Regions from separate parts of the Streptomyces sp. NPDC001732 genome, predicted to be linked through region 1. Evidence: riboswitches for the same ligand, from Rfam matches in the RefSeq annotation. Region 1 holds a riboswitch; each other region holds the start of a gene.
The links. Region 1 has a riboswitch for cyclic di-AMP ahead of ACWCXX_RS14575 (M23 family metallopeptidase). Riboswitches for the same ligand answer to the same signal wherever they lie in the genome.
Positions count from the first base shown of each region.

Region 2: linked by a shared signal. The riboswitch ahead of ACWCXX_RS36085 (M23 family metallopeptidase) and the one ahead of ACWCXX_RS14575 (M23 family metallopeptidase) in region 1 are both predicted to bind cyclic di-AMP.
Region 3: linked by a shared signal. The riboswitch ahead of ACWCXX_RS04685 (NlpC/P60 family protein) and the one ahead of ACWCXX_RS14575 (M23 family metallopeptidase) in region 1 are both predicted to bind cyclic di-AMP.
Region 4: linked by a shared signal. The riboswitch ahead of ACWCXX_RS25190 (transglycosylase SLT domain-containing protein) and the one ahead of ACWCXX_RS14575 (M23 family metallopeptidase) in region 1 are both predicted to bind cyclic di-AMP.

Region 1 is NZ_JBSFFY010000011.1:112,581-120,304, reverse strand. Features, by position in the region: gene ACWCXX_RS14595 (DUF5998 family protein) at 1-58, opposite strand, end outside; gene ACWCXX_RS14590 (bifunctional acetate--CoA ligase family protein/GNAT family N-acetyltransferase) at 189-3,083, opposite strand; gene ACWCXX_RS14585 (HPr family phosphocarrier protein) at 3,256-3,537, shown strand; partial or broken gene ACWCXX_RS14580 (GntR family transcriptional regulator) at 3,685-3,957, opposite strand; gene ACWCXX_RS14575 (M23 family metallopeptidase) at 4,094-4,897, opposite strand; cyclic di-AMP (ydaO/yuaA leader) riboswitch at 4,911-5,075, opposite strand; gene ACWCXX_RS14570 (M16 family metallopeptidase) at 5,334-6,716, opposite strand; gene ACWCXX_RS14565 (M16 family metallopeptidase) at 6,743-7,724, opposite strand, start outside.
Region 2 is NZ_JBSFFY010000077.1:132-7,855, reverse strand. Features, by position in the region: gene trmB (tRNA (guanosine(46)-N7)-methyltransferase TrmB) at 1-422, shown strand, start outside; gene ACWCXX_RS36095 (PrsW family intramembrane metalloprotease) at 640-2,217, shown strand; gene ACWCXX_RS36090 (aldo/keto reductase) at 2,243-3,187, opposite strand; gene ACWCXX_RS36085 (M23 family metallopeptidase) at 3,458-4,669, opposite strand; cyclic di-AMP (ydaO/yuaA leader) riboswitch at 4,681-4,833, opposite strand; gene ACWCXX_RS36080 (PP2C family protein-serine/threonine phosphatase) at 5,209-6,369, opposite strand; tRNA gene ACWCXX_RS36075 (tRNA-Met) at 6,601-6,674, opposite strand; gene ACWCXX_RS36070 (SHOCT domain-containing protein) at 6,921-7,331, shown strand; partial or broken gene ACWCXX_RS36065 (heme-binding protein) at 7,717-7,724, shown strand, end outside.
Region 3 is NZ_JBSFFY010000002.1:404,723-412,446, reverse strand. Features, by position in the region: gene pcrA (DNA helicase PcrA) at 1-2,445, opposite strand, end outside; cyclic di-AMP (ydaO/yuaA leader) riboswitch at 2,752-2,917, shown strand; gene ACWCXX_RS04685 (NlpC/P60 family protein) at 2,916-4,073, shown strand; gene ACWCXX_RS04680 (hypothetical protein) at 4,237-4,590, opposite strand; gene ACWCXX_RS04675 (NlpC/P60 family protein) at 4,948-6,000, shown strand; gene ACWCXX_RS04670 (GNAT family N-acetyltransferase) at 6,124-6,885, shown strand; gene ACWCXX_RS04665 (LuxR C-terminal-related transcriptional regulator) at 6,905-7,600, opposite strand; gene ACWCXX_RS04660 (PspC domain-containing protein) at 7,584-7,724, opposite strand, start outside.
Region 4 is NZ_JBSFFY010000030.1:37,904-45,627, reverse strand. Features, by position in the region: gene ACWCXX_RS25215 (heavy metal translocating P-type ATPase) at 1-929, shown strand, start outside; partial or broken gene ACWCXX_RS25210 (mycothiol transferase) at 1,022-1,276, shown strand; gene ACWCXX_RS25205 (APC family permease) at 1,381-2,646, opposite strand; gene ACWCXX_RS25200 (hypothetical protein) at 2,829-3,260, shown strand; gene ACWCXX_RS25195 (DUF305 domain-containing protein) at 3,364-4,035, shown strand; cyclic di-AMP (ydaO/yuaA leader) riboswitch at 4,392-4,580, shown strand; gene ACWCXX_RS25190 (transglycosylase SLT domain-containing protein) at 4,583-5,074, shown strand; gene ACWCXX_RS25185 (FAD-dependent monooxygenase) at 5,087-6,244, opposite strand; gene ACWCXX_RS25180 (TetR/AcrR family transcriptional regulator) at 6,342-6,932, shown strand; gene ACWCXX_RS25175 (hypothetical protein) at 7,020-7,337, opposite strand; gene ACWCXX_RS25170 (APC family permease) at 7,687-7,724, shown strand, end outside.

The sequences.
Region 1 (7,724 bases):
AGCCGCTGCGCTCGATCGCCGCGCGCAGCCCCTGGGTCGTCGTACCGGTCTTAGCCATGAGCACCATCCTACGGGGGACGGATGACTGCCGGGGACGTTGGAGCGGGTGCGGGGCCGGAACCTGCAGCGTGCGGAACCCGCTCTTCCCCGCCCTGCGGCCGGGTGGGGAAGGGCGGGCTCCGCGGGGGTCAGTAGTTGGGAAGGCGACGGGGGCCGAGGTCGGTGCGGGCCGGGGGCGGCGAGAGGCGGACGCTCGCGCCGAGCACGGTCAGTCCCTGCGTGGCGACCACGACGGGTTCCAGGGCGACGGAGACCACCTCGGGGTGGTCGTCGACCAGTCGGGAGACCCGCAGCAGCAGCTCTTCGAGCGAGGCGGTGTCCACGGGGGCCGCGCCCCGCCAGCCGAACAGCACCGGTGCCGCCCGGATGGACCGGATCAGCTCGGCGGCGTCGCGGTCGGTGGCCGGCACGAGGCGGTGGGCGGTGTCGCCGAGGAGTTCGGAGGGCGCGCCCGCGAGGCCGAAGGAGAGGACAGCGCCCGCCGCCGGGTCGATCGTGGCCCGCACCACGGTGTCGACGCCGCGCGGTGCCATGGACTGGACGACGGGCTGGAGTTCGACGGGCTTGCCGAGCAGCTCGGTCAGCTCGGCGTACGCCCGGCGCAGCGCGGTCTCGTTGGCGAGGTCCAGCCGGACGCCGCCGAGGTCGGCCCGGTGGCGCAGATGGGGCGCGGTCGTCTTGAGCGCCACGGGGTAGCCGAGCCGGGCCGCTGCGGCGACGGCGGCGTCCGGGTCGGGCGCGGGGAGCGTGGGCCGTACGGTGATGCCGTAGCGGCCCAGGAGTTCGCGCGCCTCGTCGTGGGCGAGCGACCTGCCACGGGGGTCGGGGGCGGGGCCGAGGAGGGTGTCGATGAGGTCGGCCGCGCCCGGCTCGTCGATGGTGTCGTCGAGGAATTCGGGCACCTTGCCGGGCAGGGCGGCCTGCCGCCGCCACTGGGCGTACCGCACTGCTTCGGCCAGGGCCCGCACGGCCCGTTCGGCGGCGGGGTAGGCGGGGATCCGGCCGGGCCCGGTGCCGCCGGCGTGGTCCGTGCCCGCGGTGGCGGTGGTGGGGGCGCCGGCGGGGTCGGGGGCCGCGGGCGATGCCGCGGTGGGCTCCGGGCCGGGGTGCGTGGCCGAGGGGGGCCGGGTCGCGGCACTCGGCTGGGTGACCGTGCTGGTGGCCGCGGAGAGGGCCTCCGCCAGCCCGCCGATCTCCACGTGCACGACGGCCACGGGCTTGGCCGGGCCCGCGGCGGCGGCCGTGTGCAGGGCGGCGGCGAGCACCTCCCCGTCGCCCGCCTCCGCCTCGCCGTCCTCGCCCACCCAGGGGATCGCCGTCACGATCACCGAGTCGCAGCCCTCGTCGGCCAGTGCCCGGCCCAGGGCGTCCCGGAAGTCCCGCGGGGTGGCCGCGGTGGTCAGGTCCAGGGGCGGGCGCGGGCGCAGCCCCTCCGCGAGGCAGGCGTCGTACGTGAGGAGGCCGAGCGACTCCGAGTTGCCGAGGATCGCGACCCGGGGGCCGGCCGGCAGCGGCTGGTCGGCGAGGAGGAGCCCCGCGTCGACCATCTCCGTCACGGTGTCGACCCGGATCACGCCCGCCTGCCGCATGAGCGCCGAGACCGTCGCGTCCGGGATCCGGCTGACCGGCACGGCGTGTCCGGGCGGGGTGGAGCCGCTGTGCCGGGCGCCCTTCACCACGACCACCGGCTTCACGGCCGCGGTGCGCCGCGCGAGGCGGGTGAACTTGCGGGGATTGCCGATCGATTCGAGGTACAGCAGGGCGACATCGGTGTCCGGGTCCTCGTACCAGTACTGCAGGAAGTCGTTGCCCGATATGTCGGCGCGGTTGCCCGCGGAGATGAAGGTGGACAGGCCCGCCCCGCGCCGGTACAGCCCGGAGAGCAGGGCGATGCCGATCGCTCCGGACTGGGTGAAGAGCCCGATGCGTCCGGGGGCGGGCGGCTCGGGGGCCAGGGAGGCGTTCAGCCGGACGGTTTCGGCGTTGTTGATGAGGCCGAAGGCGTTCGGGCCGATGATCCGCATGCCGTACGAGCGGGCCTGACGGACCAGTTCCCGCTGCCGCTCCCGGCCCTCGGCGCCCCATTCGGCGTATCCGGCGGAGAGGACGACCAGGCCCTGGACGCCGTGCTCGCCGCAGTCCTCGACGGCTTCGGGGACCCGGTCGGCGGGCACGGCCACGACCGCGAGATCGACCGGTTCGCCGATCTCGCCGATCGAACGGTGGGCGGGGACTCCGTCGATCGTGGCCCGGTCGTCGGCGAAGGCGTGGTTCACGGCGTACGTGCGGCCGGTGAAGCCGGCCCCGAGGAGGTTGCGTAGCACCGTGCGGCCGACCCCGCCGGAGGTCCGGCCGACGCCGATGACGGCGACGGATCCCGGGGCCAGCAGGCGCTGCACGGACCGGGCCTCGGCACGCTGCTCGCGGCCGCGCTGGACGGCGAGGGACTCGGCGGTCGGTTCGAGGTCCAGGGTGAGGTGGACGGAGCCGTCCTCGAAGCTGCGCTGCTGGGTGTATCCGGCGTCCCGGAACACCTTGATCATCTTGGTGTTGGCGGGCAGCACCTCGGCGGCGAAGCGCCGGATGCCGCGCTCGCGGGCGACGGCAGCGATGTGTTCGAGGAGGGCCGAGGCCACTCCCCGGCCCTGGTGCGCGTCCTGGACGAGGAAGGCGACCTCGGCCTCGTCGGCGGGGGCGGAGGCGGGCCTGCCCCGCTCGTCGATCCGGTCGTAGCGGACGGTCGCGATGAACTCGCCGCCGACCGTGACGGCGAGCCCCACCCGGTCGACGTAGTCGTGATGGGTGAAGCGGTGCACGTCCCTGTCGGACAGGCGGGGGTAGGGGGCGAAGAACCGGTAGTACTTCGACTCGTCGGAGACGTGCTCGTAGAAACTGACCAGCCGTTCGGCGTCGTCCGTGGTGATGGGCCTGATCCGGGCGGTTCCTCCGTCGCGGAGCACCACGTCGGCTTCCCAGTGGTCGGGGTAGGCGTGATGCGGACTCTGCTCCGGGGCGGGCTGCATGGGCAAAGACTACGGCGCCACCAGCGGTCGCGTGGGGCTCGGGGCCGGGGCAGGCTGGGAGGGCCGATCGGCGGTACCGCGGGCGTCGCGGGCACGTTCCGGGTCGGCCGGAGCACCGCGCACCGCGTGAGAGAATGGTCTAGACAACTTTTGATTCATGAAGGGCAGAACCATGGCTGAGCGCCGCGTCAACGTCGGTTGGGCCGAGGGCCTGCACGCCCGCCCCGCTTCCATCTTCGTCCGTGCCGCCACGGCTTCCGGCATCCCCATGACGATCGCCAAGGCCGACGGCACCCCGGTGAACGCCGCCTCCATGCTCGCGGTGCTCGGCCTCGGTGCGCAGGGCGGCGAGGAGATCGTGCTCGCGTCCGACGCCGACAACGCCGAGGTCGCCCTGGACCGCCTGGCGAAGCTGGTCGCCGAGGGGCTCGAGGAGCTCCCGGAGACCGTCTGAAACATTTTCCGCAAGAGAGCCGCGGCACCCTGAACCGGAGCCGCGGCTCTTCTGTTTTCCGGAACGGACCGGCCGGAACGCGCCCGGGTCCACGGAATTCCGGCCGTTGGCATCAGGGCGGGAAGAACTCGGCCCGAACGAATTCGGGCGGAAGGGGTTCCCGCTCCCTCGCCCGGCCCGGTCGCGGCCGGGCCGGGCCGGGCCGCGCAGCACCTTGAGGTGTGCCTCGGTGCGGCGCCGGGCGGCGCGCTGCACCCAGCGGCTCCAGCAGCATCCGGGCCTCCGGGAGGTCGGCTGCCTCCGGCTCAGCGGGGTCTGCACCCCAGAGGCCGCGTGCCGGCGGGTGATCACGAACCCCCTCGGCCCCGGGGTCCGCAACGTCTCTCTCGCCGGAACACGGAAAACCCCGTACCGACGCACCGACGTTGGGCTGTGGGACGGGTCGGCAGGCGGGCAGGCGCTCGCGCCGGGGTGCCGGGCGGGTACGCCGATGGCCCCGGCGGGCTGCTTCCGGGGCCATCGGGAGGTGCGGAGAGGTACCGCGAGGAGGTGCGGGTCAGATGTTGACGCCGTGGGCGCGCAGGTATGCGACGGGGTCCACGTCGGAGCCGTATACCGGGGTCGTGCGGGCCTCGAAGTGGAGGTGGGGACCGGTGGAGTTGCCGGTCGAGCCTGAGAGGCCGATCTGCTGGCCCGCGCCGACGCTCTGGCCGACGGAGACGCCGATCGAGGAGAGATGGCCGTACTGCGTATACGTCCCGTCCGTCATCCGGAGCACGATGTTGTTGCCGTACGCGCCGCCCCAGCCGGCCTCGACGACCGTACCGGCGCCGACGGCGACGACGGAACTGCCGGACGCGGCGTGGAAGTCGATGCCCGAGTGGCTGCCGGAGGACCAGAGCGAGCCGCTGGACTTGTAGCCGGTGCTGATGTACGAACCGGCGACCGGCAGCCGGAAGGAGCCCAGCCGGGCGCGTTCGGCGGACCGGGCGGCGCGCGCCTCCTCGGCACGCGCCTCGGCCGCGCGCTTCGCTTCGGCCCTGGCCTTCGCCTCGGCCTTCTTCTTGGCCTCCGCCTTCTTCTCGGCTTCCGCCTTCGCCTTCGCCGCGACGTCGGCCTGGTGCTTCTGCACGTCGGCCTGGGCGTCGATCTGATCGGCGAGGGTCGCGTCGATGGCGATGACCTGGTTCAGGCCGGTCTCGCTCGTGGAGGGGGCCTCGGAGTCCGCGGCGAGGGCCGGGGAGGCCAGGCCGCCGATGACTCCGGTGGTGGCCAGAGCCGCGACGCCGACGACCTTCGCGCTCCCGCGCGTCAGGCGGCTCGGGGCACGGTGCTTCCCGGTGGCACGGGTGAACGCCATGAAGTGGCTGGTCCTTTCCTTCCTTCTCGCCTACCGGGTTAGCTGACGGGTTCGGAGCAGGAAGGTCTCCTACGGGCGCCCCGGCCGTCGCGGCTCGGGCGTCCGATTCACCCCAGGGACTGCATGGGTCCCCGGCTCCCCCGGCTCGCGCCTGACGGGGACTCGGCGATGACTGCCCGGTACGTCGCGGTTGCGGCATACGAGTGGCGGGCAGCCCAGCCGACGCTAAGCGGGGCCGCTTTCATTCACCAAACGGACAGGCCGTTTTGTAGCGCATCCCACAGGGCAGACAGGCAACCTCCCTCACAAGGGCGGACAAAAGGGAGGGTCTCGGCGAAATCCCTCTCACCCAGATCCTCCCTTCGTCCCGATATGCGAATGCCCGACCGGCCGGTCCGCGCCTGGGCTCAGGCGACCGGCGGGGCCGTTCCGCTCGTCAGCCGGTGACCACCGACACCTCTCCGATGCCCAGCGCCCGGACCGGCTCCGCGATCCGGGCCGCGTCACCGACGAGGACCGTGACCAGCCGGTCCTCGGGGAAGGCGTTGACGACCGCCGCGGTCGCCTCGACCGTGCCGGTCTCCGCGAGCCGGGCGTACAGGTGCGCCTGGTAGTCGTCCGGGAGGTGCTGCTCGACCTGGTCGGCGAGGGTGCTCGCGATGGAGGCCGCGGTCTCGAACTTCAGGGGCGCCACACCCACGAGGTTCTGCACGGCCGTCTCGCGCTCCTCGTCGGTCAGGCCCTCCGCCGCCAGGGTCCGCAGGACCGTCCACAGGTCCTTGAGCGCCGGCTCGGTGGACTCCGTGTCCACGGAACCGCTGATGGCGAGCATCGCGGCACCGGTCGCGCCCGACGCGGAGTCCGGGGCCGACGACCGCAGCACCTGGGCGAAGGCCCGCACACCGTAGGTGTAGCCCTTCTCCTCGCGCAGCACCCGGTCCAGCCGGGAGGTGAGCGTGCCGCCCAGGCAGTACGTGCCGAGCGTCTGGGCCGGCCACACGCTGTCGTGCCGGTCGGCGCCGATCCGGCCGATCAGCAGCTGCGTCTGCACCGCGCCCGGACGGTCGACGATCACCACCCGCCCGGTGTCGTCGGCGGTGATCGGCGGGGCGGTCCGGGGCTCGGCGGGCTCGCCCGACCAGTCGCCGAGCGTGTCGGCGAGCAGGGCGTCCAGGTCGATGCCGGTGAGGTCGCCGACGATCACGGCGGTCGCGGTGGACGGCCTGACGTGGGCGTCGAAGAACGCGCGCACCGCCGCCGAGTCGATCCGCTCCACCGTCTCCTCGGTGCCTTGACGCGGGCGCGACATCCGTGCCGCGGCCGGGAACAGTTCCTTGGAGAGCTGCTTGGCGGCGCGCCTGGCCGGGTTGGCCTGCTCGTGCGGGATCTCGTCGAGCCGGTTGCGCACCAGCCGCTCGATCTCGCCGTCCGCGAAGGCGGGCGCCCGGAGCGCCTCGGCGACCAGTGCCAGGGCCTTGGAGAGCCGGGAGGCCGGAACCTCCAGGGAGACCCGGACGCCGGGGTGGTCGGCATGCGCGTCGAGGGTGGCGCCGCAGCGCTCCAGCTCGGCGGCGAACTCCTCCGCGGTGTGCTTGTCCGTGCCCTCGGAGAGCGCCCGCGACATGATCATGGCCACGCCGTCGAAGCCCTCGGGCTCGGCGTCCAGCGGGGCGTCGAGGAAGATCTCCACCGCGACGACCTGCTGGCCGGGGCGGTGGCAGCGCAGCACCGTCAGGCCGTTGGGCAGGGAGCCCCGCTCCGGCGCGGGAAAGGCCCAGGGCCGGGCGACGCCGGGGGCCGGCTGCGGGTGGTACTGCATCGAAACTCCAGTCGCGGCGGCGTCGGTCACTTGCCCGCTCCTTCGTGCGCGTCGGTGTCGTCGGCGTCGGTCTCCGCCATGTCGGCGGGCTCGGCCGTATCGGCGGGCTCGGCCGACTCGACCGGCTCGTAGACCAGCACCGCCCGGTTGTCGGGGCGCAGCTGGGCCCTGGCGGCGGCCTGGACCTCCTCCGCGGTGACGTCGAGCACCCGCTGCACGGCGGTCAGGGCGAGCTGCGGGTCGCCGAACAGCACGGCGAAGCGGCACAGTTCGTCCGCGCGGCCCGCGACCGTGCCGAGCCGGTCCAGCCACTCGCGCTCCAACTGGGCCTGCGCACGCTCCATTTCCTCGGGTGTGGGGCCCTCGGCGGCGAACCGGGCGAGCTCCTCGTCGACCGCGGCCTCGACCTGCGGCACCTCGACCCCGCCGGACATCTTGACGTCCAGCCAGCCGAGCGAGGGCGCCCCGGCCAGTCTCAGCAGCCCGAACCCGGCCGCCACGGCCGTACGGTCACGGCGGACGAGACGGTTGTGCAGCCGGGACGACTCGCCGCCGCCGAGCACGGTCAGCGCGAGGTCCGCCGCGTCACACTCCCGGGTGCCGTCGTGCGGCAGCCGGTAGGCGGCCATCAGGGCGCGCGCCGGGACCTCCTCGCGGACCTCCTCGCGCAGTTGCTCGCCGATGATCTCGGGGAGCGCGCCGTCGCGCGGCGGCTGCTTGCCGTCGTGGGACGGGATGGAGCCGAAGTACTTCTCGATCCAGGCGAGGGTCTGCTCGGGGTCGATGTCGCCGACGACCGAGAGCACCGCGTTGTTGGGCGCGTAGTAGGTACGGAAGAAGGTGCGCGCGTCCTCCAGGGTCGCGGCGTCCAGGTCGGCCATCGAGCCGATCGGGGTGTGGTGGTACGGGTGGCCCTCGGGGTAGGCCAGGGCGGTCAGCCTCTCGAACGCCGTGCCGTAGGGGACGTTGTCGTAGCGCTGGCGGCGCTCGTTCTTGACGACGTCCCGC
Region 2 (7,724 bases), on a different contig from region 1:
GCCAGGGCAACCTCCTCGGCCTCGCGGACCGCAACGGTCTGTCCAACATCCGGGTGGCCAACGGCGACGCGATCATCCTGCTGCGCGAGATGCTCAAGCCGGAGTCGCTGGACGGGCTGCGGGTGTACTTCCCCGACCCGTGGCCCAAGAAGCGCCACCACAAGCGGCGGCTGATCCAGCCCGAGTTCCTCGACCTGGCGGCGCAGCGGCTGAAGCCGGGGGCAGTGATCCACTGCGCGACCGACTGGGAGCCGTACGCCGAGCAGATGCTGGACGTGCTGACCGCGCACCCCCTGTACGAGAACACCCAGGCGGACGGCGGCTACGCGCCCCGGCCCGCTTACCGGCCGCTGACCCGGTTCGAGGGGCAGGGGCTGGACAAGGGCCACGTCGTGCACGACCTGCTCTTCGCCCGGCGCTGAGCCACGCGCCGCTGTCTCCGCGTGCGTCGCTGATCTCGTGCGCCGCTGATCTCCGTGCGCCGTTGTCTCCGCGTGCGCCCCGCTGAGGCCCGCGCGCCCCGGCGGGCACAGGGCACGGCCCGGCGGGCGCGGGGCGGGAAGCACGGCCCGGTGGGGGCGGGCACGGGTCTGCGCCCCATGGCCAGGTGTCAGTGCCGCTCGTTAGGGTCGACGGGTGGTGTTCGACGGGTCTGTCCAGCGGCAGCAGGCGCAGCCGGCCGTACCGCTCCTCGAGGAGAAGCGGGTCGGTGAGATCCTCGCGGCCGTTCCCGGGCGCGGGCACTGGCGCTACCGGCCGCGTCGCGTCGGCATGGTGTGGCGCAGCAGAGCGTTCCGCATCACTGCCGTGTTCACGGTGCTCGCGCTCTGCGGGCTGGCGATCCTGGCCCTGGTCCGCGACCAGACGGGCACCCAGGGCTTCCTCGTCGGGCTGGGGCTCGCCGTGCTGCCCGTACCGCTGCTGATGACGGCGTTCCGCTGGCTGGATCGGGTCGAGCCGGCCCCCTGGCGGAATCTGCTGTTCGCCTTCGCCTGGGGGGCGTTCGCCGCCGCCCTGGTCGCGATCCTCGCGAATTCGTTCGCGACCCGCTGGATAGCCACGGCCACCGCCGACCCGGCGGACGCCGACACCCTCGGCGCCACGGTGATAGCGCCGATCGTCGAGGAGAGCGCCAAGGCCGCCGCGATACTGCTGGTCTTCCTGTTCCGAAGACGCGAGTTCAACGGGATCGTCGACGGCGTCGTGACCGCCGGATTCACCGCGAGCGGCTTCGCCTTCACCGAGAACATCCTCTACCTCGGCAACGCCTTCGGCCAGGACCAGCAGGCGGGCATCGCCGGTGCCGTGTCGGTGACGGTCGCGACGTTCTTCGTGCGGGTGGTGATGTCGCCGTTCGCGCACCCGCTCTTCACGGTGCTGACCGGCATCGGCTTCGGGATCGCCGCGGCGACCGCCCGGCGCCGCCGCGTCCGCCGCGTCGTGCTGCCGCTGCTGGGCCTCGTCCTCGCCATGGGGATGCACGCGCTGTGGAACGGGTCGGCGACCTTCGGCCCGTACGGCTTCTACGCCGTGTACGGGCTGTTCATGGTCCCGGCCTTCGGCCTGGTGACCTGGCTGGCGATCTGGTCGCGCCAACGCGAGCTGCGCACGCTCTGTGCCGAGCTGCCCGCCTACGCGGCGGCCGGCTGGCTGACCCCGGCGGAGCCGCTCGCCCTCGCCTCGATGCGGGCTCGCGGCCTGGCCCGTGACGCGGCCCGCCGTCAGCACGCCATCGCGGCGCGGGAGAGCTGGGAGGGCCCGTACGGCGCGGGGCACCCGGTGTGGCCGGGCCATCCCGGGCCGGGCGCCACCCCTTACGGGCCGACGGCGCAGGCCGGGGCACGGGCCAGGGCACGGGCCGCGGCCCACGGCACGGCGGCCGCCCGCACCGTCGCCGAGTACGAGTCGTTCGCGACGTCGCTGGCATCGCTGCGGCTGCGGGCCCGGCGCGGGGTGGCCGAGCCGGACTTCGCGGCCCGTGAGCTGGAGCTGCTGCACCACCTCTGGCAACGCAGGGAGGTGGCCGTTCCCGCCCTCACGTACGCGGCGCAGGCCACGGGCCGACTGCGTCTCCACCCGCCGCCGTCCCCGTACGCCCCGCCGTTCCCCGCGCACACCCCGTACGGCGGCCACCCCAACGGCCCCGGGCCGGGACCGGGAGCCGGCCCCTGGCCGGGTCACCGCCCCTCTCCGGTCCCGCGGCAGCCACCGCGGTAGGGCCGCGGTGGCTGTGGACCGTGCGTCAGGCGGACGCCTCGGTGAGTGCGGCCAGATCCTGCTCGGTCAGTGAGAGGTCCGCGACGGCCACCAGTGCGGGCAGCTGCTCGACCGTGCGGGCCGAGGCGATCGGCGCGGCGACGGTCGGCCGGGACGCGAGCCAGGCCAGCGCGACGGTCGCGATCTGCGCGTCGTGCTCCTGGGCGACCTTGTCCAGCACGGCCAGGACCTTCTGCCCCCGCTCCGACTCCAGGTACTGACCGGCGCTCTGCGCCCGCGCGCTGTCCACCACGGCGCCCGGACGGTACTTGCCGGTGAGGAAGCCGGAGGCCAGGGCGTAGTACGGCACGGCGGCGAGCCCGGCGCGGGCGGCCGTGTCCTGGAGCTCGCCCTCGTACGTGTCGCGGGAGACCAGGTTGTAGTGCGGCTGAAGGGCGACGTAGCGCGCCAGCCCCTCGCGCTCCGAGAATTCCAGGGAGGCCCGGAGCCGCTCGGGACCGATGTTGGAGGCGGCGATCTCCCGGACCTTGCCCTCCTTCACCAACTGGTCCAGGGCAGTGATGATCTCCTCGACCGGCACGGTCTCGTCGTCGAAGTGCGTGTAGTAGAGGTCGATGTGGTCGGTGCCGAGCCTGCGCAGCGAGGCCTCGGCCGCGGCCTTGATGTTGGCGGGGGCGAGCCCCTTGTACTCGGGGTGGCCACCGGCCTTCGTGGCGACGACGACGTCGGAACGGTTGGCGCGCGCGGCGAGCCACTTGCCGATGACGGTCTCCGACTCGCCGCCCGCGTTGCCCGGAACCCAGGCGGAGTACACGTCGGCGGTGTCGATGAAGTTGCCCCCGGCCGCTGCGTAGGCGTCCAGGACGGCGAACGACTGCGCCTCGTCGGCGGTCCAGCCGAAGACGTTGCCGCCCAGAGCGAGCGGAAAGACCTGGAGGTCGGAAGAGCCCAGCTTACGAAGAGAAGTCATAAGTGGATCAACGAACTCCGGCGGGTCGGCTATTCCGCCGACTCCGCCGCTCCGACAGCTCCGCCGTTCCGGTGGCTCCGCCCTTCCGGGCGCCTCTCGCCTTCCGCACGGCTCGCGCGCCCGTAACCGCTCACGACAGGACCGGCAGCCCTGACGTCGGGGGGGAGCGTCAGGACTGCCGGGGTTCATGGGCCGGTGAACCGGCTCGGGCCACGGGGCCGGGGGACGCGGCGCATCGGACCGTATCGGGTCGGGCCAGGCCAGGTCGCCTCAGACGTTGAGACCCTTGTCGCGGAACCAGGCCATCGGGTCCACGCCCGTACCGCCCGGGGTGTGGACCTCCAGGTGGAGGTGCGCACCCGTCACGTTGCCGGTCGCGCCGACCCGGCCGATGGTCTCGCCGGTGGTGACCTTCTGGCCGATGCCGACACCGATCGACGACTGGTGGCAGTACCAGATCTCCGTGCCGTCGTCGAGCTCCAGCACCGTGCGGTAGCCGTACGCACCCGCCCAGCCCGCCGACTTGATGGTGCCGCCGTGCACGGCCTTGATCGGGGTGCCGGTCTGGGCCGCGAAGTCGAGGCCGGTGTGGTGGCCGGAGGACCACATCGATCCGGCCTGACCGAAGGTCGAGGTGATGTGGTACGAGGAGGTCGGGAGGGCGTAGCTGGCGGCGAGCTTGGCGAGCCGCAGGGCCTCCGCCTTCTTCTTGGCCTCCTCCTCCGCCTTCTTCTTCTCGGCGGCGGCCTTGGCCTCGGCCGCGTCCTGCTGCTTCTTGGCCTCGGCGGCGGCCTTCTCGGCTGCTTCCTTCTCCTGCGCGGCCTTGGCCTCGGCGTCGGCGGCGTCCTGCTGCTGCTCGGCCTGCTGGAGGATACGGGCGCGGAGCGCCTCGCCCGCGTCCGTCCGGCCCTGCTCGGCCTCGGCGAGGGTGATGCCCGCGGAGGTCAGCGGGGCGGAGGCGGTGGCGTCCTCCGACGCGTCCGTGTCCGAGTCGTCGGAGAACAGGGCGCCCACGCCGGGAAGTGACGCGGCGTCGGGAAGCTTCTCCGTGATGGAGTCGGGGACGGAGATGGAGACCGGCGGCTTGCTCTGCGCGGTGGCCATGCCGCCCGCGCCGACCGCCGCGATGACACCGACGCCCAGCACCGTGGAGCTGCGGGCGAGTCCGTTGCGCTGCTTGGCGACGCGGTGCCGGCCGCGCACGGGGCGGACGGACTCCTCGGTGGGGTTCCACTCCTCCTGGCTGCGCGCGGGCTCGTCGGCACGGAAGTCGCCGCCGAAGTCACTGGTGAACTCGGTGGTGAAGTCACCGCCCCGGCCGGTGCCGTAGTCGCTGCCGTACGCCGTCGTCACCGTCCCGTGGGGCGCGGCGTCGGGACCGAAGCCGGAACCGTGCTGCGCGGGGAAGTCGGCGCCGAAGCCGGAGCCGTGATCGGGATTGAACCGGGACGGGGCTTCGGGGGCAGGCTTGTTGGACGCCACGGGGGCGCACTCCTTTCCTTCCTTCTCGCCTACCGGGTTAGCTGACGGGTTCGGAGCAGGAAGGTCTCCTACGGGCCCCTCTGCCTCTCACGAGACACAGGCGTCCGATTCACCCCATATAGGTGGTTCCCCGGTTCCCTTGCGGAATTCGGCGCTTGCGCACGGTGCCGCCATTGGCGACGGCTGGGACGACCGCGCTGCGTTATCGAACGTTAATAGACAGCGGGCTCGCATTCCAAGCCGTTCCCACTGATCGTTCACGTCTTTGGCCTGGACTTTACGGGACACAACCGGGCGGAATCGGACGAGTTGAGCACCCTTCACTCGCTGCCCCATTTCTGACGTTGCGTCAAATGTTATGCGGAGCGACGCCTTTCGGTTACGCACGGTGGCACCGTGAGCGGAGGGAACGGACCCGGAACACGCGGAACCTCATCACGCCCGCCCAAAACCCTGCCCGAACTCCGTCCGAAACCCCGCCCGCCCACGTCCGACCTCCACTCGCCTCCCCGTCCGTCACGCCTCCGGCCCGCCGTCCGTCACGCGTCTTCCCGACCGATGATCCGCACGGTCCGGCGCCGGTCCGGCTGCCCCTCCACCGGGCGCATGACCGCGAGCAACGCCATGTCGTCGGTCGTCTCGCCGCCCGTGTGCAGGCGCACGTCATCGGTCAGCGCGGACAGCAGTTCCTCGGGCCCCGGGAAGATCCGCCCGCGCAGCCGGTCCACAGGGTCGTAGAAGACCCCCTCGGCGTCCCGCGCCTCGGAGAGGCCGTCCGTGTACAGGAGCAGGGTCGCCCCGGCCGGCAGCTCCCACTCGTCCGTCCGCTGCGGCCACGCGCCCAGGTCCATCCCGAGCGGCAGCGCGGCCTCGGTGGGCCTCAGCACCTCCAGCTCCCCGCCCGGATGCAGCAGGATCGGATCGGGGTGGCCGCGGTTGACGATGCGCACCCCGGACGCTCCGGGCGGGATCTCGGCCAGTACGGCGGTGATGAACCCCTCCAGCACGTCGAGCCCGCCCCGCCTCGCCTCCTCCCGTTCCAGCGCCCGCTCCAGCCGCCCCGCCACGCCTTCCAGGGAGGGTTCCTGCTCCGCCGCCTCACGGAACGCCCCGGTGACCACCGCCACCGTCCCCACGGCTTCGAGGCCCTTGCCCCGTACGTCCCCGACCACCAGCCGCACTCCGTACGGGGTGTTCGTCACGGCGAACAGGTCGCCGCCGACGAACTCGTCCGCCTGCGCCGCCTCGTACCGCGCCGCCACGCGCAGTCCGCCGATCCGGTCGGACGGCTCCGGCAGCACCGCGCGCATGGCGGTCTCCGCGATGACCCGCGCGGAGGCCAGCTGCTCGTTGCCGCGCCGCACCACCGTGTTGATCACGACCGCGAGGACCGAGACGGTGGCCAGGGTCAGCAGCTCGATCAGCGGCACGGCCCCGGGCAGCGTGCTGCCGGACAGCCGCAGCACGATGACGGCCAGCATCGAGGCGATACCGGTGCGGACGGTGCTGGCCAGCGAGAAGAACGGGGCGGCGATCAGTGGCGCCGCCACGAACAGTGGGATGGCCGTGAAGGGCGGCGGCGTGAGGGCGTCGAACACCAGCCCGCCGATGATCATCATGGCGGGCAGCGCACTCACGAACCGCCTGGTGCCGACGCCGCCCTCGGCACGCCCGCCGCGCCGCTTCTTCCGCTTCCACACCACCCGTTGGTCTCCTGCCCGGTACGTCCGCGGCTGCGGACGGAACCGCGCCCCGCCCTCCAGACTCCCCAAAGCGGAACGGCCCGGCGACCGCTTGTCGGCCAACAGAGGTAACGGAGGCGATGGAAGCGATGAAAGGGATGGAAGTGATGAAGGCGACGGAGGCGTCCGGGCGGAGGGACGGAACGAGTCAGGCCCGGCACGCTGTGCGTGCCGGGCCTGACTCTTCAGTAGCGGGGACAGGATTTGAACCTGCGACCTCTGGGTTATGAGCCCAGCGAGCTACCGAGCTGCTCCACCCCGCGTCGGTGAACACCACTCTACGCCATCTTCGGCGCGCTCCTGACCACTCGGGTTCCCCAGGGCTTCACCCGAGCCGCATCCGGCACCTCCCCCCGGGTCGCCACACCGGGCGGAAAGGGTGGGAGAGGCGGGTCCGCCCCCGATCCGCTCCGGGACACCGCGCGGGCGCAGATATGCGGTGGTATGACTGTTTTTATCGACCGACCGACCGACCGCCGCGACGAACTCGCACTGATCGGGAGCGAACCGTGGACGACTACTCGTTGCTCGACCTCTTCTGGACCATGCTCTGGTTCTTCCTCTGGGTCATGTGGCTGTTCCTGCTCTTCAAGGTCATCACGGACATCTTCCGCAGCCACGACCTCAGCGGCTGGGGCAAGGCGGGCTGGCTGATCCTGACGCTGCTGCTGCCGTACATCGGGGTGCTGGTGTACGTGATCGTGCGCGGCAGGTCCATGGGCAGGCGGGACCTCAAGGAAGCCCAGGAGCGGGACGCTGCCTTCAAGGCGTACGTACGGGAGGCCGCGGGCACCGCGGGCGGGGACGACGCGAAACGGAGCAGCCACGTGGACGAGCTGGCGAAGCTCGCCGAGCTCAAGGACCGGGGCGCCATCACCGACGAGGAGTACCAGCGCGCGAAGACGAAGCTCCTCGTCTGAGAAACTCCTCGTGCGGGAAGCTCCTCGTGCGATGAGAAGCTTCTCGTCCGATCCGGGACGGGCCGCCCGTACGCCCGCCGCCGTCGAGCGGGCCTGCGATCCGCCCGCACCACTTCTTCCACGCCGACCAAAACCTCGGACCGGCGGCCTGCCCCGGAGAACCCGCCGGGGCCCTCCGCGGTCTCCTGCGGCCTACCCAGTACGGGGTGACCTGCGCAAACGGCATCGGCATCATCCGATCGGCCGACCCGTCCGTCGTCCGTCGGGGGTCGCGATGGAAGCCCGTAGGGCGACCGGTACGGGGCGGATCCGGCCAGAGGATTGATCTCAGAGCGGGAACGCAGAGCTTCCCGAATCCCTGGCCGAACCCGAGGAGTCGTTGACCATGAAGAA
Region 3 (7,724 bases), on a different contig from region 1:
GTCGATCCTGGCCAACGCCTGGTCGCCGACGCCCTCGACCGCCATCACCGTGCCGAGGCCGAACTTGTCGTGCGTGACCCGGTCCCCGACGGCCAGCGTGACCGTCGGCCTGCTGTCCGAGGTCCGCCGGGTCGCGAAGCCCGAGGGGCCGGAGCGCGCCCGCGAGGCGGACAGCGACGAGGTGATCCCCTGCGTCGGCCCGGCCGGAGCAGCCATCGGCCCGGTCCGCTTCCACTCCAGGTGCTGGTCCGGGATCTCCTCCAGGAACCGCGACGGCGGGTTGTACGAGGGCTGCCCCCACGCGCTGCGCATCGCGGCCCGGGTCAGGTAGAGCCGCTCACGGGCCCGGGTGATGCCGACGTAGGCGAGCCGCCGCTCCTCCTCCAGCTCCTTCGTCTGGCCCAGGGCCCGCATGTGCGGGAAGACGCCGTCCTCCAGGCCGGTCAGGAAGACCACCGGGAATTCGAGGCCCTTCGCGGTGTGCAGCGTCATGAGCGTGATGACGCCGGAGCCGTCCTCGTCCTCGTCGGGGATCTGGTCGGAGTCGGCGACGAGGGCCACCTTCTCCAGGAACTCGGCGAGCGTGCCCGTTCCGGTGGGGGCCGCGGCCGTACCCGCCTCGACAGCGGCCGTGGCCTCGTCGGCAGCCGCTGTGCCCCCCTCGGCCGCCGCGTGCTCCTGCTCGAATTCCAGGGCCACCGAGGCGAGTTCCTGGAGGTTCTCGATCCGGGTCTCGTCCTGCGGGTCGGTGGACGCCTGGAGCTCGGCCAGGTAGCCCGTGCGTTCCAGGACGGCCTCCAGGACCACCGCGGGGCCCGCGCCGGACTCGACGATCGTGCGCAGCTCCTCCATCAGCGTGTTGAAACGCTTGACGGCGTTGGCCGACCGGGCCGCCATGCCGTACGCCTCGTCGACCCGGCGCAGTGCCTGCGGGAAGGTGATCCGCTCCCGCAGGGACAGGGCTTCGATCATCGCCTCGGCACGGTCGCCGATGCCGCGCTTGGGCACGTTGAGGATGCGGCGCAGCGGGACGGTGTCCTCCGGATTGGCGAGGACGCGCAGGTAGGCCAGGATGTCCCGGACCTCCTTGCGCTCGTAGAAGCGCACGCCGCCGACGACCTTGTAGGGCAGGCCGACGCGGATGAAGATCTCTTCGAAGACGCGGGACTGGGCGTTCGTGCGGTAGAAGATCGCGACGTCGCCGGCCTTGGCGTCGCCCGCGTCGGTGAGCCGGTCGATCTCGTCGGCGACGAACTGCGCCTCGTCGTGCTCGGTGTCGGCGACGTAGCCGGTGATCCGGGCGCCCGTGCCGGCGTTCGTCCACAGGTTCTTGGGGCGGCGGCTCGCGTTGCGTTCGATGACCGCGTTGGCGGCGGACAGGATCGTCTGCGTGGAGCGGTAGTTCTGCTCCAGGAGGATCGTGGTCGCGTCCGGGTAGTCCTCCTCGAACTGGAGGATGTTGCGGATGGTCGCGCCGCGGAAGGCGTAGATCGACTGGTCCGCGTCACCCACGACGCACAGCTCGGCGGGGGCGTCGCCCTCGCCCGCCGGGCCGACCAGTTCGCGCACGAGGGTGTACTGGGCGTGGTTGGTGTCCTGGTACTCGTCGACCAGGACGTGCCGGAAGCGGCGGCGGTAGTGCTCGGCGACGTCGGGGAACGCCTGGAGCAGGTGCACCGTCGTCATGATGATGTCGTCGAAGTCCAGCGCGTTGGCCTCGCGCAGCCGGGACTGGTACATCGCGTACGCCTGGGCGAGCGTCTTCTCGAAACCGTCGGCGGCCTGGCCCGCGAAGGTCTCCTCGTCGATCAGCTCGTTCTTCAGGTTGGAGACCTTGGCCGTGAACGACTTCGGCGGGAAGCGCTTCGGGTCCAGGTCGAGGTCGCGGCAGACCAGGGCCATCAGCCGCTTGGAGTCGGCCGCGTCGTAGATCGAGAACGACGAGGTGAAGCCGAGCTTCTTCGACTCGCGGCGCAGGATGCGTACGCACGCGCTGTGGAAGGTCATGACCCACATGGCGTTGGCGCGCGGCCCGACGAGCTGCTCGACGCGCTCCTTCATCTCGCCGGCGGCCTTGTTGGTGAAGGTGATCGCCAGGATCTGGCCGGGATGCACCCCGCGCTCGGCGAGGAGGTGGGCGATCCGGTGGGTCAGCACCCGGGTCTTCCCGGAACCGGCCCCGGCGACGATGAGCAGCGGGGAGCCCGCGTGCACGACGGCGGCGCGCTGCTCGGTGTTCAGCCCGTCGAGGAGCGCGGCGGAGTCGACGACGGGGCGGGGGGCGCCGTCGCGGTAGTACGCGTCCCTGGGCGGCGGCCCGTCGAACACGTCCCCGAAGAGCCCCTCCGGCACCTCTTCGGGTGCGGCGTCCTCGGGGGGCGGCGGGGGTTCTTCCTCCGAGGGCTGGAGGCCGGCCAGGAAACTGTCGTCAAAGAGGCTGCTCATCGCTTGTCGAGTCTAAGCCGCCGCACGGACACCCGGCGGGCCCTTGCCGAACCGCCCGGCGCCCGCTCGCCGGACGGGCGCGAGGAACGGACACGCACCGAGAACGGACGCGCACGGAGAGAACGAACACGCACGGAGAGCGGGCAACCGCACCGCGTGAGGGGTTCCGGACCTCCGGCCACTCCTGCAACCCAGGTCACGAAAATGTATCGGGCATATCGAACATCGACCTTCCCAGCGGCACACCGGTTGGCTAGCGTGCTCGACCGGGCGGCCCGTACCCCCTTTGCGGCGAACCACGCCGAGCGGGCACCCCCGCCGAATCCGGGCTGCCCCCATGGGCGTTCGGAGCCGGGGACCCACAGGAAGCACTGGGGTGAATCGGTCCTCATCCCCCAAACGGACCGTAGGGCAGCCTTCCGTTCCGCCCGAACCCGACAGCTAACCCGGCAGGCGGTCCACGGAAGGAGATGCCCGTCTTGGCATCGCACCGCAAACCGCGCCCCCGGATGCGCACCACCGCACCGGCCGTCGGGCTCACCTCGGCGGCGCTGGCGTCCGTGACCCTGCTCTCCACGCAGAGCGCCACGGCCGCGCCCGGCCCGAAGCCCAGCGTCGAGGACGTCCAGAAGAAGGTCGACGACCTCTACCGGCAGGCGGGCACCGCGACCCAGAAGTACAACCGGGCGAAGGAAGCCTCCGCCACCCAGCGCGCCAAGGTCCAGGCCCTGCTGGACGACGTGGCCGAGCGCGCCGACAAGCTCAACGAGGCGCGCCGGACGCTCGGCACCTACGCGGCCGCGCAGTACCGCAACGGCTCCATAGCACCGTCCGCCACCTTCTTCCTGGCCGACGACCCGCAGTCGTACTTCGACCAGAGCCAGCTGATGGACCGGATGACCAGCCGCCAGCAGAAGGCGGTCACGGAATTCCGTACGCAGCAGGCCAGAACGGCGAAGAAGCGGTCCGAGGCGGTGCAGAGCCTGGAGACCCTGACGACGACCCAGGCCACCCTGCGCACCAGCAAGCAGAACGTCCAGAAGAAGCTGGGCGAGGCGCGCACGCTGCTGTCGAAGCTGACCGCCGAGGAGAAGGCGCGGCTCGCGGCGCTGGAGCGGAAGAAGGAGGCGGAGGCCAAGCGCAAGGCCGAGGAGCTGGCGAAGCAGCAGGCCGCAGCCGAGGCGGACCGCAAGGCCGAGGAGGCCGCGAAGGAGGCGGACTCCGGCAGCGGTACGGGGACGGGCACCGGAACCGGCACCGGCTCGGACAGCGACGCCACCACCCAGGCGGAGAAGGTACTCGCCTTCGCCAGGGCCCAGATCGGCAAGCCGTACGTCTGGGGCGCCACCGGCCCGGACTCGTACGACTGCTCCGGGCTCACCCAGGCGGCGTGGAGGGCGGCGGGCGTCGACCTTCCGCGCACCACCTGGGACCAGGTGAAGATCGGCACCCGGGTCGCCACGGCGGACCTGCGGCCGGGCGACCTCGTCTTCTTCTACGACGACATCAGCCACGTCGGCATCTACAAGGGCGACGGGATGATGATCCACGCACCGAAGCCCGGGGCGAACGTGCGCGAGGAGTCGATCTACTACATGCCGATCTACGGCAGCGTGCGCCCGGCGTAGCGGCCGCACCGCAGGACCTCCGGCCGCCGGACGCGCTCGCTCCTCGCGCCCGTCCGGCGGGCCGGGGACGCCCGGGCCTGACAACCTCGGGCCGGGGCGGCGTCGGCCCCGGCCCGCCTCGGGTCCGGGCATCGGCCCCGGTCCGGCGGCCGGGCCCCGGGGCTCAGACCCAGAGCGTGGCGATGAAGATGTTGGCGAGCGTCAGGCCGCCGACCGCCGCGAAGGCGCCCTTGTCGACCTTCTCCTCGTCCCGCTTGACGTAGACGAGCGCGAGGATGACGACCAGGATCAGCGTCTTGACCCCGATCTTGATGTTGTTCACGTGGCCGCCGTCGGCCTCGTTCAGCCCGACCAGCGCGACACCGGTGACCAGCATGGTCAGCGCACCGTGCAGCATCGCCGGCACGAACCGGGCCGTGCCCGCGCCCATCGCCTTCATCTGGGTCAGGAAACCGCCCAGCAGCGAGGCGATGCCGACGATGTGCAGGGCGACGAAGACATGAATGAGTACGTCCATGAGGCCGCAGCCTAGCCCCGCCCATATCACCACCCCACAGGCAGGTGCGACTTCCCGGCCGCTCCGCTCGTGTCTGTACCGAATGCCTCACTCTGGTGCAATTTCCTCGATCACTTGACGACATTGCCGCGCCAAATTCGGGCAATAAGCGCCATTACGACTCTTGCCCGTGCCCCGGGTCTAGCGTCCCTGACCAGGTGACCGGCTCCCTCGCCGCTCCGTTTCCGGACGGCGCACCGGTCGCCCCGCCGAGAGATCCGGCGGCGGGCCGCTCCCCCGTGGCGCCCCGTGGCCGGGTCTCCGGTGGGCCCGTCGGTAGTCCCCGCCGGGCAGTCATCAGGAAGGACGCACGCCCTCGTGGCAGCGCATCGAAAACCCAAGCAGCGCCCGTTCACCGGCTCTGCTGCCCGCACCGCGGCCGGCCTCGCCCTCACCGGGGCCGCCACCGCCGTCGTGCTGCCGGGATCGGCCCACGCCGAGCCCGATCTCACCCCGGCCCAGGTCAAGGCCAAGGTGGACCGGCTGTACCACGACGCGGAGGTCGCCACCGAGAAGTACAACGGCGCGAAGGAGAAGGCGACCGCCGCGACCGAGGCCCTGAACACCCTGCGCGACGAGGCCGCCCGCCGGACCGAGCGCCTCAACACCGCGCGCGACGAACTCGGCTCGTACGCCGCCGCGCAGTACCGCACCGGCGGCATCAGCCCGTCCGTGCAGCTGGCGCTCTCCTCCGACCCCGACCAGTACCTGGAACGCGCGGCGTTCGTGGACCGGGTCGGCGACCGCCGGGCCGTCGCGATCGACCGGGTCCAGAAGCAGGTCGCCCGGATCGCCGAACTGCGCTCGCAGGCCGACGAGAAGCTGACCGTGCTGGCCGCCCGACAGGCCGAGCTGAAGAAGCAGAAGACCACGATCAGGGCCAAGCTGGCCGACGCGCAACGGCTCCTCGCCCGGCTGACCCCGCCCCAGCGCGCCGCGTACGAGGAGACCGACCACGGCCGCTCCGGCGCCCCGGACACCGCCGTCCGGGCCGCCGCACGCGGCCCCGTCCGGGCCCCGAACGCCCGCGCCGCCGCGGCCGTCGCGTTCGCCTACGGGGCGATCGGCAAGCCGTACGTCTGGGGTGCGACCGGCCCCTCCTCGTTCGACTGCTCCGGGCTCACCCAGGCCGCCTGGCGGTCCGCCGGTCTCTCCCTCCCCCGGACCACGTACACCCAGATCAACACCGGGCAACGCGTCTCGCGCTCCCAACTCGCCCCGGGCGACCTGGTGTTCTTCTACTCCGGGATCAGTCACGTCGGGCTGTACATCGGCAACGGACAGATGATCCACGCGCCGCGCACCGGGTCGACGGTCCGGATCGCGCCGATCGACGAAATGCCCTTCGCCGGGGCGACACGCGTGGCATAGGCTCCCGATTCCGATCCGGTGCGAGCGCCGTCGGGGCGATCGCACCCGGGTCGGACCGCCACCGGGCCACCCCGCCGTCGAGGGCGGCCCGCCGTCGCCCAACCGGCCCGAGGACACCCACACATGCCCATGGACGTCGATGTCCAGACCCATGCCCGCACGCTCGCGCTGCGCTCCCCCGACCACTTCCGGGTCGGCCCGTTCACCGTGCGGTACAACCCCGACTGGTCCATCAAATACGCCAATTACGCCATCCCCGACCAGAGCGCCGAACCGACGCCCGGGGAACTCGACGCCCTGATCGCGGCGTTCCGCGAGCACGACCGGCTGCCGCGGCTGGAGTTCCTGCCCGGCTGGGCGCCCGCGGTCGAACCCGCGCTGCTCGCCGCCGGGTTCACCGTCGAGAACCGGGCCCCGATCCTGGCCTGCGCCCCCGGCGACCTGCGTTCCCCGAAGCCGGTGGACGCCCTCGCGATCGCCGAACCGGTCACCGACGCGGAGTTCGCCGCCGCCGCGCTCGTCCAGTACCGGGGCTACGGCGGGACCGGTGAGCCCGAGGGCGGCGAGGCGATCTGGCTGCGCACGGCGGTCGAGGGCGGCGGGGTCGCGGCCCTCGCCACCCTCGACGGCGCACCGGCGGGCGCGGGCGGCTGCTCGGTCCCCGTCGACGGTCTCACCGAACTGGCCGGGCTCGCCGTCGCCGACGCCTTCCGGCGCCGGGGCATCGGCGCCGCGCTCTCCGCCCACCTCACCGCGACCGCCTTCGAGCGCGGCTGCCGGATGGTCTGGCTGGAACCGGGCGACGCCGACGTCGAACGGATCTACGCGGGCATCGGCTACCGCCGGATCGGCGAGAAGCTGAACATCTCGCTCGACCCGGCCTGACGGCCCCCGGCCCGGCGGCTCAGACCAGCCGTCGGGCCGTCGCCCAGCGGGTCAGCTCGTGCCGGTTCGACAGCTGGAGCTTGCGCAGCACCGCCGAGACGTGCGACTCGACCGTCTTCACCGAGATGAACAGCTGCTTGGCGATCTCCTTGTACGCGTATCCGCGGGCGATCAGCCGCAGCACCTCGCGCTCGCGCTGGGTCAGCCGGTCCAGGTCCTCGTCGACCGGCGGCGCGTCCGTGGAGGCGAAGGCGTCCAGGACGAAGCCGGCCAGCCGGGGCGAGAACACCGCGTCGCCCTCCTGGACCCGGAAGACCGAGTCGATCAGGTCGGTGCCGGTGATGGTCTTGGTGACGTAGCCGCGGGCGCCGCCCCGGATGACGCCGATGACGTCCTCGGCGGCGTCCGACACGGACAGCGCCAGGAACCGCACCGGGTTCTCCGCGGCGCCCATCAGCGGGGCGCAGCGGCGCAGCACCTCGACGCCGCCGCCACCGGGCAGGTGCACGTCGAGGAGGACGACCTCGGGGCGCGTCGCCGTGATGACGGTGACCGCCTGGTCGACGTCCGCGGCCTCGCCGACGACCTCGACGCCGGTCTCCTCGGTGCGGCCGATCTCGGCCTGGACGCCAGTGCGGAACATCCGGTGGTCGTCGACGAGCACGACCCGTACCCGGCGCTCCGGCCCCCCGGCCGACTCAGTGGTCTCCGTCATCGCTCGCCCTCTCCATCTCCAGCTCGACTTCCGTGCCCCCGCCGGGCACCGAACGCAGCCGTGCCGTACCGCCGTTGCGCTGCATCCGGCCGATGATCGATTCTCGTACGCCCATTCTGTCCCC
Region 4 (7,724 bases), on a different contig from region 1:
CGCTCGGCGGTTCGGGCCTGACCGAGGACGCCCTGCTCACCCTGGCGGCAGCGGCCGAGCACCCCAGCGAACACCCCCTCGCCCGCGCCGTCACCGAGGCCGCCCGGACCCGCGGCCTCGCCCTGCCCGCGGCCGAGGACTTCGCTTCCGCACCCGGAACCGGCGTCACCGCCACCGTGGACGGACGCACGGTCGCCGTCGGCGCCCCCGCCCGGCTGCCGGTCACCGCCACCGGCCACGACGCCGAGGCCGCCGCACTCGCCGCCCGGCTGGAGGAGGACGGCCGCACCGCCGTGCTCGTCGCCCTCGACGGCACACCCGTCGGCGTCCTCGGCATCGCCGACCGCCTGCGCCCCGACGCCCGCACCACCGTCGAACGCCTCACCGGCCTCACCGGCGGCGCACCGGTGCTGCTCACCGGAGACAACCGGCGGGCCGCCGCCCGCCTGGGCGCCGACGCCGGGATCGGCGACATCCGGGCCGGCCTGCTGCCGCAGGACAAGGCCGACGCCGTCAAGGAGCTGGCGGGCGCCGGCCGGAAGGTGCTCGTGGTCGGCGACGGGGTCAACGACGCCCCGGCACTGGCCGCGGCCCACACGGGCATCGCCATGGGCCGGGCGGGATCCGACCTCGCTCTGGAGACCGCCGACGCCGTCGTCGTCCGCGACGAACTCGCCGCGATCCCCACCGCCGTGGCGCTCTCGCGCCGCTGCCGCCGCCTCGTGGTGCAGAACCTCGTGATCGCGGGCGTGTTCATCACCGGCCTCGTCCTCTGGGACCTGATCGGCACGCTGCCGCTCCCGCTGGGCGTCGCCGGACACGAGGGCTCCACCGTTCTCGTCGGCCTCAACGGCCTGCGTCTGCTGCGCGACGCCGCCTGGACGCGCGAGGCCGACGGCCCTCGCCCAAACGGTGACACCACGACCTGACCGACCGTCAATCCCATTGGAACCTCGGGGGTTTCAGCCCGAGAGCGGCCGGGTTGCTGCCGGCACAGAAACCGGGAGTCCCGTGGGACGCCATGGACCGGGAGGCCCGGCCCGACCGGGGCCGGACGTCGGCCGCCGAGGAAATCCCCGAGGAACTGCTGACACTCCGGCAGGCGGCCGTGGCCCGCTCCCGCGCCCCGGTCGCCGAGGCCCCGGCCGACGGCGGCCCGGGGAACCCGGACCGGTACACCGCACCCGGTGGTGAATCGCCCGGCGTGCGACGGGGCCTGATCGACATGATCGAGGAGTACGCGCGGCACGTCGCTCACGCCGACCTCGTCCGGGACCGGTGGACGGGCTCGTCGGGGAGGCCCCGCGGCGCCGACGACGACGCCCCCCGGGCCGGTCGTCGCCCGCGGCCCGGCGGACGGCACCGACCCGTCCGCCGGCCCTACTGCCGGCGGGTGCGCCCGAGGGCCCTGCGCACGCCGTACGACCCGGCCCCGGCCGCCAGCACCGCGGCACCGGAGACGACCGACGCCGCCGGCAGCGCGAAGGCGAGCAGCAGACAGCCCGCCAGACCGATGACGGGCACGGCGCGGGGCGGCCGGCCCTCGTCGGGGCCGAGCGTCCGGGCGGCGGCATTGGCGACGGCGTAGTACACGAGGACCCCGAAGGACGAGAAGCCGATCGTCCCCCGGAGGTCCGCGGTGGCGGCGAGGACGGCGACCACGGCACCCACGGCGAGCTCCGCCCGGTGGGGGACCGCGAAGCGCGGGTGCACCGCGGCCAGGACGTGCGGCAGATGACGGTCGCGGGCCATGGCCAGGACGGTGCGCGAGACGCCCAGGACCAGTGCGAGCAGCGAGCCGAGCGCGGCGACGGCCGCACCGGCCCGGACCACGGGCACGAGACCGGGCGCCCCCGCCGCACGCGCTGCCTCGGCCAGCGGCGCCGGGGAATGGGCGAGACGGTCGGGGCCCAGGACGGCGAGCAGGGTGACGGCCACGGCGGCGTAGACGAACAGGGTGATGCCCAGCGCGAGGGGGATCGCCCGGGGGATGGTGTGCCGCGGGTCGCGGACCTCTTCCCCGAGCGTGGCGATCCGCGCGTAGCCCGCGAACGCGAAGAACAGCAGACCGGCCGCCCGGAGCACGCCGCCGACCGTGGCGTCCGCCCCGATGGCCAGGCGCCCGGTGTCCGCGGTGCCGCCGCCGAGACCGGCGACGACCACCGCCGCGAGGACGGCGAGCACGAAGGCGACGGCCACCCGGGTCAGCCGGGCGGACCGGTGCACCCCGACGCAGTTGAGGGCGGTCAGCGCCACCACCGCGGCGACGGCCACCGCACGCTCCTGGCCGGGCCACGCATAGGACCCGACGGCCAGTGACATCGCCGCGCAGGAAGCCGTCTTGCCCACGACGAAGCCCCACCCGGCGAGATGGCCCCAGAAGTCGCCGAGACGCTCCCTCCCGTACACATAGGTGCCGCCGGACGCCGGATGGCGGGCGGCCAGACGGGCGGAGGACGTCGCGTTGCAGTAGGCCACCACCGCAGCCAGGCCCAGGCCGATCAGCAGACCGGACCCGGCCGCGCCCGCGGCGGGCGCGAACGCGACGAAGACGCCCGCCCCGATCATCGAGCCCAGGCCGATCACCACGGCGTCGGACACGCCCAGACGGCGTCTCAACCCGCCCGTTCCCCTCGGCGCGTTCATCGCTCTGCTCCCCGTCGGAACCCCGCGCGGGAGGTTCCCGCGAACGGTCGGGGCGCCCGCTCCGGGGGCACGGTAACCGAGCAAGGTGTACGGCCGGGGGTGCCGCGGGCCGGACAAACCCGGTGGGGGTATCGTCGGACTCGCACCGCAGGGCCCGTACGACCGAGGAGTTCGAGGCAGCCGTGGATCGCGGACCGACGCGCGCACCGGGAGTGTCCCGGCTGCTCGTGCTGTGCGCCGTCCTGTGCGGTCTGTTCCTCATGCACGGCGCCCCGGTCGCCGCGGCCGGGGGCTGCCACGACGCGATGACGACGCTCCCGGAGCGGTCCGCGCCCCTCTCGGCCGTGCCCATGGCGATGGCCGGACACGCCACCGTGCAGCACGGGGACGACGCCCTCCGGGTGGCCGCGGCCCCGTCCCCGGCGGGCGGCGAGTCGTGCGTGTTCACCCACGTCCGGGACCGGGTGCTGCCGCTGCTCCTCGCACTGGGCCTGGTGGTCCTGGCGGTCCGGGGCGTCGCCGGGCACCGTGCGGCCGTGCGCGGGCCGGCACGACGGGGGCCGCCGTTCGGCGGCAGGGATCTGCTGCTCCAGGTGTGCATCGCGCGGACGTGACAGGGAACCGCCGGTTCCCGGCCCACCGGGGCCGGACCGGCCGGACGACCCCGCCCGTTCCACGCGCCACCGACGTGGCGCGTCCACCTGGAAAGAATCCAGCATGCGCGTTTCCCTGCCCACCGCTGTCCGCCGCCGTCGCGCACTCGCGGCCGCCGGTGCCGTCGCCGCCCTCGCCCTGGCGCTCACGGCGTGCGGCTCCTCCGACGAAACGAAGTCCGACGACCCGTCCGTGCCCGGCATGGGCCATGGCTCCGGCAGCGCCTCCGCACCGGCCGCCCCGGGCGGTGCGTTCAACGACGCGGACGTGAAGTTCGCGCAGGACATGATCCCGCATCACCAGCAGGCCATCGAGATGGCGAAGCTGGCCGACGGCCGTGCCGCCGACGCCGAGATCAAGAAGCTGGCCACCGCGATCGAGAAGGCCCAGGATCCCGAGATCGACACGTTGAAGGGCTGGCTGGCGTCGTGGGGCAAGCCGCTGCCGGAATCCCCGAAGGGTGACATGCCCGGAATGGATCACGGCTCCCACGGCGCGGGAATGCCCGGAATGATGTCCGACAAGGACATGAGCGATTTGAAGGCCGCTGCGGGCAAGGACTTCGACAAGAAGTTCGCCCAGCTCATGATCGCCCATCACCAAGGCGCGGTCACCATGGCCCGGGACGAGCAGAAGAAGGGCGACAACGCCGAGGCGAAGAAGCTCGCCGAGGCCGTGGTGACGGCCCAGACCGCAGAGATCGAGCAGATGAACAAGATCCTCGAAAGGCTCTGATCCCGGCACGGGTGGGGCCCCGCCATGCGGGGCCCCACCTCCCGGACGAAGAGTCAAATGTAATTGCATGGGCGATTTGCCCCATTGGTGTAACTGGGCGGTGAAGGGGGGTTAGCCCCTTTCATGCCGCTTCGATGGGGGGCGAAATGCACCTTTTGCGATTAAGTGGTGCGCATCACGTTCGATGTCCGTGATGCCATGCCGGACGGTCCGGTTCCCTTTTCCTGCAAGGGGATTCGGCCGTTCGATGTGAAGTGCGTTACTGAATTCCCCGCAATTCGATCTTGCGAATGAATTGTGCGCGGAATTCGGGGGCTTGTCCCTTTCGGTGTTTCTCGCCTACGGTCACCGTCAATCCGGACGGAACGCCGAATCCTGCCGCTGTCCGGCAATCCGACCCACTCGTGCACGGCAGGAACGGGGGACCCAGGCAAGCCGCCGATCCGGTATCCGGAACGGCTCGGGGTGAAGCCGCATTCGCGTGCGGCCGGGCATCTCCAGCCCGAACCCGACAGCTCACCTCGTAGGCGACGGAGAGGAATTCACCATGCCCGCAAAGGGTGCGTACCGTCGTCGCAGGCCCGTTTCGCCGGTCCGGGGTTTCATCGCCGTGGGCACGGGCGTGGCCGCCCTCGTGCTCCCGCTGGCCGTCGCCGGAGCGGCGTCGGCAACGCCGGCGCAGTCCGCCGGTGCCGTCACCGCGCAGCCCGTGACGTACACGAACGATCTGGACGGCTGGATCAGGGAGTCGCTGGCCGTCATGGCCCAGCACAACATCCCCGGCAGCTACGAGGGCATCCACCGCAACATCATGCGCGAGTCCTCCGGCAACCCCCGGGCCATCAACAACTGGGACTCCAACGCCGCCGCCGGAACGCCCTCCAAGGGGCTCCTCCAGATCATCGACCCCACGTTCCGCGCCTACCACGTGCCCGGTACGTCGATGGACAGCTACGACCCGGTCGCCAACATCACGGCGGCGTGCAACTACGCCGCCGCCAGGTACGGGTCCATCGACAACGTCAACGGGGCCTACTGACGCACCGCACGGTCAGTCCGGCCGCGGGGGCGTCCAGTCGGCGTGCCGCAGGATCGTGCGGACGGTGACCCGCGACGGTGCCAGCCGCAGCGCCGTGTCGCGCAGGGCGATCGCCACCGGATGCGACAACTGCTGGCCCATCCGGCCGGCCCGACGGGCCGCCCTCGCGACCGACTGGCTGCGGGGGCGGCGCTCGGCGTCGTAGCGACCGAGCGCCGCTTCGACGGAGGGCGCGGTGCGGAGCGCGGCGGCCAGCGACACCGCGTCCTCCAGCGCCTGGCAGGCCCCCTGGCCGAGGTTCGGGGTCATCGCGTGGGCGGCGTCGCCGAGAAGGGCGATCCGCCCGACCGCGTAGGAGGGCAGCGGGGCGACCAGCTCGTTGACGTCGTGATGCAGCACGGCGTCGGGCCGGGTCGCGGCCAGCAGGGCCGGAATGGGGTCGTGCCAGTCGCCGAACCGGCGGCGGGCCTCGGCGAGCGGATCCGGACTGCGCACACCGGCGGGCGAGTTGAACACCGCGTGCCACTCGGCCCGGCCGTCGGCGAACACGATGTGCCCGAACTCGGCCCCCCGGCCCCAGGTCAGCTCGAAGTCGGTGCGCAGCTCCACCGGCGACTCCGTGATGGCCCGCAGCACCGTCGAGCCGCTGTGGACCGGGCCGGGATGGCCGGGAAAGAGCTGCGCCCGCAACCGGCTGTTCACGCCGTCGGCGGCCACGACCAGATCCGCGTCGAGAACGGTGTCGCCGACCGCGATCCGTACCCGGGAGGCGTCGGAACGGTCGACGGACGTCACCTCGGCCCCGACGACCAGGGACCCGGCGGGCAGCTCCGCGCGCAGCAGCCGGTGCAGCACGGACCGGGGAATGCCCACGATCGGGGTGCCCAGCTCGCGTTCCAGCGCCGCCCCGTCCATGCGCGCCAGCAGACGCCCGCCCGGACTTCGGGTGCCGCCCGTGTACTGGGGCCGGGCAGCCGCGCGCACCGCCGCTCCGACGCCGAGGGCGTCCAGCGCGCGGATGCCGTTCGCGTGCAGGGAGATGCCCGCGCCCGCGTCGTCCAGCACGGGACTGCGCTCGACGACGGTCGTCTCCCATCCGATGCGGCGCAGCCCGATCGCGGCTGCCAGCCCGCCGATGCCCCCGCCGACCACCACCGCACTGCCGCCCATGCCGGCCCCCTCTTCCGTCCCGTCCCGCCACGCCCTCGGTCTTCTACATCTGTAGAAGGAGGGTACTACGCCGCCTCTACAGGTGTAGAAAGAGGGGATGAGCACCGATCGACGCACCGTTCTCGCCGACGCCGCCATCGAGGTGCTGGCCGACGAGGGGATGCGCGGACTGACCCACCGTGCCGTGGACCGGGCGGCGGACCTTCCTGCGGGCACCACCTCGGCCTACTTCCGTACGCGCAGGGCTCTGCTCGCCGGGCTCGTCCGGCGGCTCGTCGAGCGGGACCAGGCGGAGTTGCAGGCGGCGGGGGAGCGGACGCCGGTGCCGAGGACCCCCGGCGAACTCACGGACGGACTCGCCGCGTTCGTCGCGGGACGGCTCACCGGGGAGGGGCGGCGGCGCTCGCTCGCCCGTTACGCGTGCGCGGTCGAGAGTGTGCGCCACCCGGAGCTGCGCGAGATCCTCGTACCCCGCCGGAACGCGGCACGGGAGACCGTGCGGGAGTTCCTGGACGCGCGGGGCGTGGCGGACGCCGAGGGGCGCACCCTCACCCTGCTGGCCTGCGTGGACGGGCTGGTCTTCGACCGGCTGGTGGGCGGCGGGGACGTGCCGAGGGGTGAGATCGCGGGACTGGTCGCCGCGGCACTGCGGACACCCGGAGCGGGCGGCGGCCTCGTGGCCCCCTGAGCCGTACGGCGACCGGGGCACGGCCGGGCCCACGCGCCCGCCGGGGAGAGCCGACGTGCCTGCCCTGGAGGACCGACGTGCCCGAGGTCAGTCCTGGAGGTTCTCCGTCGTCCGTCCCGGTTCCCTGACCGGTGGCACGGGAACGGTCGCGGCCCCGCCCTCCCGGACCGCCCGCACCGCCGTCTCGTGGAGGTGCCGGCTGTCCTTCTCCGAACAGCACGGCACGGGGCTGCCCGACATGGTGAACCAGTCGGTCGCACCGGTGTACTGCACGGTGATCTGGGCCGTGTCGTCCGCCCAGGTCGTATGAATGGTCAGGTCCCCGGACAGGACACCGGCCTCGTCCGTGAGCACGCCACCGCGCCCGGAGAACACCCCACGAGTCGTCCACGACGCCCAAGCCATGACTCCAGGCTGACACCAGGACGGCGGATGCGCGACCCGCGGGCCGTCGCGCCCCGCGCCCCCGGGCCCGTCCCGTGTTCCGGTATTCGGATACGAGCGAAACATTCCTGCCGGGACGGCTGCGGTTCCCGCACCCGCCGATCCCCGGAGGAAGAAGCGCTGTTAACGCGAAAACGTCGGATCGTTGCTCATGAACAACGAATTCCGAAGGTGAACAGCTATTGACCTGCGGAACTCGTCAGGATTGCATGTCGCGCTGGGAGCGCCGAAAACCACTCATCACGTCCTCGTCTGGAGGCGATACCGCTCCCGCGCTCGCACACCACCCCTGCTTGATCGGAACCGCACGATGACCGACACGCTCAGCGCTCCCCAGGCGCTCGCCCC